DNA from 2 places in the Arthrobacter sp. FW306-05-C genome. Region 2 is predicted to be linked to the other one. Evidence: riboswitches for the same ligand, from Rfam matches in the RefSeq annotation. Region 2 holds a riboswitch; the other holds the start of a gene.
The links. Region 2 has a riboswitch for thiamine pyrophosphate ahead of thiC (phosphomethylpyrimidine synthase ThiC). Riboswitches for the same ligand answer to the same signal wherever they lie in the genome.
Positions count from the first base shown of each region.

Region 1 (4,114 bases), 350 kb from region 2:
CGTCCGACGCCGTACCGATGCCTGCATCCAGGACCACCGGAACCGACGCACGCGAAACGATGAGCTCGATGTTGTGCGGGTTCAGGATCCCCAGGCCGGTGCCGATAGGGGCGCCCAGGGGCATCACGGCGGCGGCGCCGAGGTTTTCGAGCCGCAGCGCAAGTACGGGGTCATCGTTGGTGTAGGCGAACACCTTGAAGCCTCGGTTCACCAGCTGCTCCGTGGCTTCCACGAGCTCCACGGCGTCCGGCAGGAGGGTCTGCTCGTCGGCGATGACCTCGAGCTTCACCCAGTCCGTTTCCAGGGCTTCCCGCGCGAGTTCCGCTGTGAGCACAGCATCCCTGGCGGTGAAGCAGCCGGCGGTGTTGGGCAGCACCCGGATCCCGTGGTCCACCAGCAGCTGGAACAGCGAGCCGGTTTCGGCGGGTGAGTAGCGCCGCATGGCCACGGTGGTCAGGGCGGTGCCGGAGGCCAGGAGTGCTGCGCCCAGGCCATCCAGGCTGGGCGCCCCGCCGGTGCCCATAATGAGGCGGGATTCCAGGGCGACGCCGTCAATCACCAGGGCGTCGCCGGCACCGGGGTTTCCGGCGGGGTTGATGGTGCTGGTTTCGGTCATGGCGTCAGCCTCCCTGTACTGCTGTAACGAGTTCGATGTCGTCGCCCTCGGCGAGCGCCGTGGCGAACCATTGGCTGCGCGGCACCACCTGGGCGTTATGGGCGACGGCGACGCCCAGCTTCCCGCCGTCCGTCGCCTGCCCGTTGTCAGCCAGCGGGCGTCCGGTGACCTGGCTGACGAGTGTGGTGATGGAGGCGCCGTCGGCCACCGTGTGCGGGTTTCCGTTGAGGGTGATGTTCACGCTGTTTCCTTGGTGTGGGTGCCATTGTCGTGGAGGCCGTGGGTGGCCGTTCCCAGGCCGGAGAACCGGCCCGGGCGGAAGGGGACCCAGCGGGGGTCGGCTTTTCCGTCGAGCAGATCCGTGCAGATCGCTGCTGCAGCGGGTGTGAGCAGGACGCCGTGCCGGAAAAAACCGGTGGCGATGATGAGCCCCGGAACGTAACCGGCTTCCGTTGCGGACCCTTCGCTTCTTAAGGCCAGGTCCACCGGCACCCTTCCCAGCAGCGGCGCATTGTCCGGGGTTCCCGGGCGGGCCCGGGCGGTGCACTCCAGAAGTTCGAGCTCGGCGACCGCGGGCACCAGCGCCTGGGCATCGCGCAGCAGCTGGTAGACGCCGCCGGCACTGACGGCGTCGGACAGGGCGTCCTCGCGCTGGGTGGCTCCGATCACCACGGTCCCGTCCCGGCGCGGAACGATGTACACCGGAACTCCGTGCACCAGTCCCCGCACCGTTGCGGTCACCAGGGGCTGGAGGTGGCCGGGCACCGCAAGCCGGAGGATGTCCCCGTGGACGGGACGCAGGGGCAGCTCGAGGCCATGGGGGAGGTCCGCGAGCGCCCCCGCCTGCAGCCCGTTGGCCACCACGGTTTCCGCTGCCAGGACGGTGCCGCCACCGGCGAGCCGAACCCCCGTAACGATGCCGTCCTCCCACAACAGCCCGCTTGCCCGCTCCGGCACTGCGTAACCGTCCACTGCCCCTGCCACGGCCAGGTGGTGCGTTTCGCGGACGCCGCCGGCCAGTGCCAGCCGCAGGGCCGCCACCAGCCGGCGGGGATCCACCTGGTGGTCCCCCGGGGTATCGAGGGCGCAGGCGATGGCGGGGCTGAGGAGGGGTTCGCGTTTGCGGGCCTCCCGGACGGTCAAGGGTTCCACGGACAGCCCGCTCGCCTGTTGAACTGTGCGCAGGTCCATCAGGGCGCGGCGGTCGGCGGCGTCGGCACCCACGGCGAGTGTCGGCGTCGTGAGGTATCCGGAATCCGTGCCCGATGCATCGGCGACGGCGGCCGCGAATGCCGGCCACCGTGACGATGCCTCCAGCATGAGTTCCAGGAGGTCCTCCTCCTGGTAGTGCAGTTCGCTCACGGGGGCCAGCATGCCGGCGGCAGCCCAGCTCGCGCCGGAACCTGGCGCGTCGTCAATGAGGACGACGGAGCGTCCGGAACGCTGCACTTCCCAGGCGATACCGTGTCCCACCACTCCCCCGCCAATGACGGCGACGTCGGCACGAAGGGTGGAGGGAATGGACGCATCAACGGACGAGGGCTGGGTGGTGCCGGGGGTACGCATCTGGGTTCCTTCCCTACGCCGGCATTAACCGGATCAGGTCAAGCGGTCGGCTCTGACGCCCTCTCAGCCCGGCGCTTTGTGACAGCTGCCGCGGGCTCCCGCAGTACCTCCCCAGTTTAGAGGAATTAGGCTTGCAGGCATGAATGCGACCACCCCTTCCCTTCCCGCAGGTTCCCACGCTCCGGCCGGCGGAGTTGCCAATGCCGAGGTTGTCAACGCCCGCGACAGCGAGGCCCTCAAGGCTGCCCGCCTGTATCTCTGCACCGATGCACGGCGGGACCGCGGCGATTTTGCGGAGTTCGTGGACGCGGCATTTGCCGGCGGCGTGGACATCATTCAGCTGCGCGACAAGACCATCGAGGCAGCCGAGGAACTGGACCTTTTGGCTGTGCTGAAGGAAGTGGCGGTGCGGCACGGCAAGCTGTGGGCGGTCAACGACCGCGCCGACATCGCTGTGCTTTCCGGGGCCCCGGTGTTCCATATCGGCCAGAAGGACCTGCCGCTGGCGGCCGCACGCACGCTGGTCGACGGCAACGCCGCCATCGGACTCTCCAGCCATACACCCGAACAGGTGGATGCCGCCCTTGCCGCAACTGCCGCACCGTCCGGGCTGGACTACTTCTGCGTGGGCCCCGTCTGGGCTACGCCCACCAAACCCGGCAGGGCCGCCGTCGGTCCCGAACTGGTCAAGTACGCGGCCGAGGCGTCACGGCAGGCTGCGGACCCGGTGCCCTGGTTTGCCATCGGCGGCATCGACCACGGCAACGTCCGCCATGTGGCGGAGGCGGGTGCGCGCAGGATCGTGGTGGTCCGGGCCATCACCGAAGCCCCTGATCCCGCCGCCGCTGCTGCCTCCCTCCTCGACGCGCTGGACGCTGCCGGTTCCTGAGCCTGCTTAATCGCGGAACTTGGGGCTACGCTGAATTTTGTGTCACATCATCGGCTGGCTCCCAACGTCCACGACCATAAGAACGCCTTGGAAGAGGCGTTGGGCCTGCTGCGGACGGAGCTTGAGCTTCCGGGTCCTTATCCCGCCGAAGCCGTGGAAGACGCCCTGGCTGCCGTTGCGGCGCTGCAGCTGCCGTCCTACGACCTGACCGCCGTCGAGTTTGTCACCATCGACCCGGCGTCCACCACGGACCTGGACCAGGCAGTGTTCATTGAATTGGACGGGGATGGCTACCGCGTGATGTACGCGATCGCCGATGTTCCAGCCTTCGTTGCGCCGGGAGGCCCCCTGGACGCGGAGACGCGGCGGCGCGGACAGACGTTCTACGCTCCTGACGGCCGGATCCCGCTTCACCCGGAGATCATCAGCGAAGGGGCCGGGAGCCTGCTGCCCGGCCAGGAGTGTTCGGCCTTCGTCTGGGATTTCACGCTCGACGGCGAAGCAACCGTACTGACGGTCAGCGTCCGTCGCGCGCGGGTCCGCAGCCGCGACAAGCTCAGCTACCGGGGCGCCCAGGCAGCCCTCGACGCCGGGACCGCCCCGCCCGTGCTCCAGCTGCTCCGTGAGGTGGGCCTGAAGCGGGTGGCACTGGAACGGGCGCGTGAAGGTGCAAGCCTGAACATGCCTGAGCAGGAGATTGTCCAGCTGCCCGACGGCGGCTACCGGATTGACGCTGTTCCACAGCTTCCGGTGGAGGACTGGAACGCGCAGATTTCGCTGATGACCGGGATGGCGGCGGCGCAGCTCATGCTGGAGGGCAAGGTGGGCATCCTGCGCACCATGCCGGCCCCGGACGAACGGTCCCTGAAGCATTTTCGCCTGCAGACCGAGGTGCTGGGCAGGCCATGGGACGGCGAAGTCAGCTATGGCGAGTATCTGCGGTCCCTGGACCCCACCGATCCGCGGCAGCTGGCCATCATGCATTCGGCAGGCATGCTGTTCCGCGGAGCCTCCTACACCGCCTTCGACGGGACCGTCCCCGA
Region 1 is NZ_CP084556.1:2,937,519-2,941,632, forward strand. It holds gene LFT44_RS13565 (thiazole synthase) at 1-616, opposite strand, end outside; gene thiS (sulfur carrier protein ThiS) at 621-857, opposite strand; gene thiO (glycine oxidase ThiO) at 854-2,182, opposite strand; TPP riboswitch at 2,176-2,294, opposite strand; gene thiE (thiamine phosphate synthase) at 2,322-3,071, shown strand; gene LFT44_RS13585 (RNB domain-containing ribonuclease) at 3,111-4,114, shown strand, end outside.
Region 1: linked by a shared signal. The riboswitch ahead of thiO (glycine oxidase ThiO) and the one ahead of thiC (phosphomethylpyrimidine synthase ThiC) in region 2 are both predicted to bind thiamine pyrophosphate.

Region 2 (4,114 bases):
CCTCGTCTTTTCCCTGTCGCTGGTGGAGCCCGCCTGCCTGTCCCTGACGGCGGAACTGCCGGCCACGGCCGCCCACATCCGCCTGATGCAGCCACTGTTCGACGTCCGCCACCAGCTCAGCGATGACGACTTCCAGCGCGAGTTTGTCCGCCGGATCTACGCCACCGACCTGCAGCAGCCTGCCACCACCGAGGAGAAGCGGTCCGCGCGGCGGCTGCGGCTCCAGGAGCCTTCCTGGGAAGCGCCGTTGCATATTGTTCCCGGCGTCCCCACCTTGGTCCTGACTGGTGGCTGGGAGCCGCTCTACGAGGAAATTGCCGGGTACCTCCGGGAGACCGGCGCCCTGCACCGCGTTGCCGCGGGAGGGCACCGGCCCCAGGACTCCCGGGACGGGGACCGGGCCATCCGCCAGTTCATCAGCGGGGTCGGCAGGAGCCAGGCCGCCCGGGCGTCCTAGCCGTCAGCGGGGACCCGCAGCTCCGGCAGGTAGACCTTGCCGCCGGCTGCTAGGAACTCCTCGCTCTTCCCCCGCATGCCGGCGGCCAGGTCCGCCAGCGCCGCCTGCGCGTCCGCGGAGCCATATTCGTCCCGGATGTCCTGGCTGATCCGCATGGAGCAGAACTTCGGACCGCACATGGAGCAAAAGTGCGCCGTCTTGGCCGGTTCGGCCGGTAGCGTCTCATCGTGGAACGACTCCGCGGTCACGGGGTCCAGGGACAGCGCGAACTGGTCCCGCCAGCGGAATTCGAATCTCGCCTTGGACAGGGCGTCATCGCGCTCATGCGCCCCGGGGTGGCCCTTGGCCAGGTCCGCGGCGTGCGCTGCGATCTTGTACGTGATCACGCCCGTTTTCACGTCGTCCTTGTTGGGCAGGCCCAGGTGTTCCTTCGGCGTGACGTAGCAGAGCATGGCTGTGCCGTACCGGGCGATCTCGGTGGCGCCAATGGCCGAGGTGATGTGGTCATACCCGGGCGCCACATCCGTCACCAGGGGCCCCAGGGTATAGAAGGGCGCACCCTTGCACAGCTCCTGCTGCCGCTCCACGTTCTCGCGGACCAGGTGGAAGGGAACGTGGCCCGGCCCCTCCACCATCACCTGCACGTCGTACTCCCAGGCCCGCTGCGTCAGCTCGGCCAGCGTGTCCAGCTCCGCGAACTGGGCCGCGTCGTTGGCGTCAGCGGTGGAACCGGGGCGCAGACCGTCACCCAGGGAAAACGCAACGTCGTACTTCGCGAAGATCTCGCATAGCTCATCGAAGTGCGTGTACAGGAAGTTTTCCTGGTGGTGGGCCAGGCACCAGCCGGCCATGATCGAGCCGCCGCGCGAGACGATGCCCGTTACGCGGTTGGCTGTGAGCGGGACGTACCGCAGCAGCACGCCGGCGTGGATGGTCATGTAGTCAACGCCCTGCTCGCACTGTTCAATGACAGTGTCGCGGAAAATCTCCCATGTCAGCGCGTTGGCCTCGCCGTTGACCTTTTCCAGGGCTTGGTAGATCGGCACTGTCCCGATGGGGACGGGGGAGTTCCGGATGATCCATTCCCGCGTGGTGTGGATGTCATCGCCGGTGGACAAATCCATCACCGTGTCGGCACCCCACTGCGTGGCCCACTGCAGCTTGTCCACCTCCTCCGCGATGGAGCTGGTGACCGCGGAATTGCCGATGTTGGCGTTGATCTTCACCAGGAAGGCCTTGCCGATGATCATCGGCTCGGACTCGGAATGGTTGATGTTGCTGGGGATGATCGCGCGGCCGGCGGCCAGCTCGCTGCGGACCAGCTCGACGTCGCAGTTTTCCCGCAGCGCCACGAACCGCATTTCCTGGGTGATGATCCCCTGCCGGGCATAGTGCATCTGCGTCACTGTCCGGCCGTCGACGGCGCGGCGGGGCACCGGCCGGGCGCCCTTCCATTCTGCAGAGGCGGCACCCCGGCGGACCGCCGAGCGGCCGTCATCGAGCAGGTTGCGCTCCCTGCCGGTGTACGCCTCGGTGTCTGCCCGTGCCTCAATCCACTCCGAACGGAAGGGCTGAAGGCCCCGGACGGGGTCGCTGCCCGGCCCCGCTGTCCGGTAGGTGCGGAACGGTTCGTTGGGCCGGCCGTTGGGGGATGGCTCAAGGGAAATTTCCGTTACCGGCACCCGGATCCCGGCGCCGGGATCTTCGATAAAGGCCAGCGAATGCGACTTCAGGGACTGGGTCACCTGAAGTGCTGTCTGAGCGTCCGCTGTTGTTTCGGCCTGGATTTGGGCAGCGTTTAACTGGGTGTTTTGTGTACTCAAGGGAATACTCACTTCCTTCGCCGGCATTACCCGGACAGGTTCAACGGTCGCAGGCCGCGTCAGCCCGATCTCAGCCCCTGCAGGGGCACCCGTGTGGTCAGGAACGAAGCTACCACAGGCCCCTGGGACCGCGTTGTCACAATCCGCGGTGCTAGCCTGTCCGGGCAATGAAAGGAAGTCCTGATGCCACAAGTCATTGAATTCAGCGGACCCGTCCTGACCGGACCCGACAGCATCCGGTACGGGCTTTGGTCCGTGGACGGGAGCCTCACCTTCACCCGTCCCGTGACGGAGCCGGGCAGGGTCCTCCATGGCTGGGTACTGCCGGGTTTCGTTGACGTGCACTGCCACATCGGGCTGGGACCGGGCGGCCCCGTTGACGCCGCCACGGCTGCGGAGCAGGCCCTGGCTGACCTCAACGCAGGAACCCTGCTGGTCCGTGACGCCGGTTCACCGGCCGACACCCGCTGGATGCAGGGCGGCAGGGATTTCCCGCTGCTGATCCGTGCCGGGCGGCACATCGCCCGAACGCGGCGCTACCTGCGCGGCTTCGCGGAGGAAGTGGAGCCGGAGGGCCTCGTGGAGGCCGTCCGCAAGCAGGCGCGCGACGGCGACGGCTGGGTCAAGCTGGTGGGGGACTGGATTGACCGCGGCGCCGGTGACCTGGCCCCTTCCTTTCCCGCCGCCGTCGTCCGTGACGCCGTCCAGGCAGCGCATGACGAAGGTGCCCGGGTGACCGCCCACTGTTTCGCCGAGGACACCCTGGACCTGATGCTGGATGCCGGAATCGACTGCATTGAACATGCCACGGGCCTCCTGCCCCGCCACCTGCCCCGGTTCGCCGAACAGGGCATACCGATCGTGCCCACCCTCATCAATATCGCCACCTTTCCGGACATCGCGGCGCAGGCGGATTCCAAGTTCCCGCGCTACGCCGCCCACATGCGCGCCCTGTGGGAACGCAGGCTGGAACGGGTGGCCGAGGCCCACGCAGCCGGCGTGCGCATCTTTGCCGGAACCGATGCCGGCAGCACAATCCGCCACGGCAGGATCGCGGACGAAATCCTTGAACTGCACGGCGCCGGCCTGCCAATGACTGCAGCACTGGATGCCGCATGCTGGGCCGCCCGGACCTGGCTGGGGGCGGGCGTCCTGGCGGAAGGAGCGCGGGCCGACGCGGTGGTGTGCCGGGAAGACCCCCGGGCCGTGCCGGAGACCATCAGGTCGCTTGAGCATGTGGTGCTGGGCGGCCGCATCATCCGCTGACCAGAGGGCCCTTGGGGACTTGGAATAAATTGAAGGTTCAAGTAATTTTAATGTGTGACAGGCCGCCATTGGGACGGCCTCCAACACAAGGAGCCATCAATGACCGCAGCAGCCAGCAGCCAGGATCTTCTTCCTGCCGACCTCGCCATGGGCACCGTGATGCTCAAGGTGGGCGACATGAAGCTCATGGCCGACTACTACCAGCGCGCGCTGGGACTCGAGGTGGTGGCTGAGCAGGACGGCGGACTCTACCTTGGCCGGCTCGGCAGGCCGCTGGTCCACCTGGCCCCGGCGCCGGGACTGCATATTCCCGGCAGGGGAGAGGCGGGCCTGTTCCACACCGCCCTGCTGTTCGAAGACCAGGCTTCCCTGGCCGCCACCGTCGCCACGGCCGCCCAGTACGAGCCGCGGTCCTTCACCGGCAGCGCCGACCACTTGGTGAGCGAGGCCTTCTATTTCACCGACCCCGAGGGCAACGGCATTGAACTGTACTGGGACCGCCCGCGCAGCAACTGGTCCTGGAACGGGACGGACGTCGTCATGGACAGCCTTGCCCTCCCGCCGCAGC
Region 2 is NZ_CP084556.1:2,585,215-2,589,328, reverse strand. It holds gene LFT44_RS12015 (alpha/beta fold hydrolase) at 1-457, shown strand, start outside; gene thiC (phosphomethylpyrimidine synthase ThiC) at 454-2,280, opposite strand; TPP riboswitch at 2,276-2,383, opposite strand; gene LFT44_RS12005 (amidohydrolase family protein) at 2,464-3,546, shown strand; gene LFT44_RS12000 (VOC family protein) at 3,646-4,114, shown strand, end outside.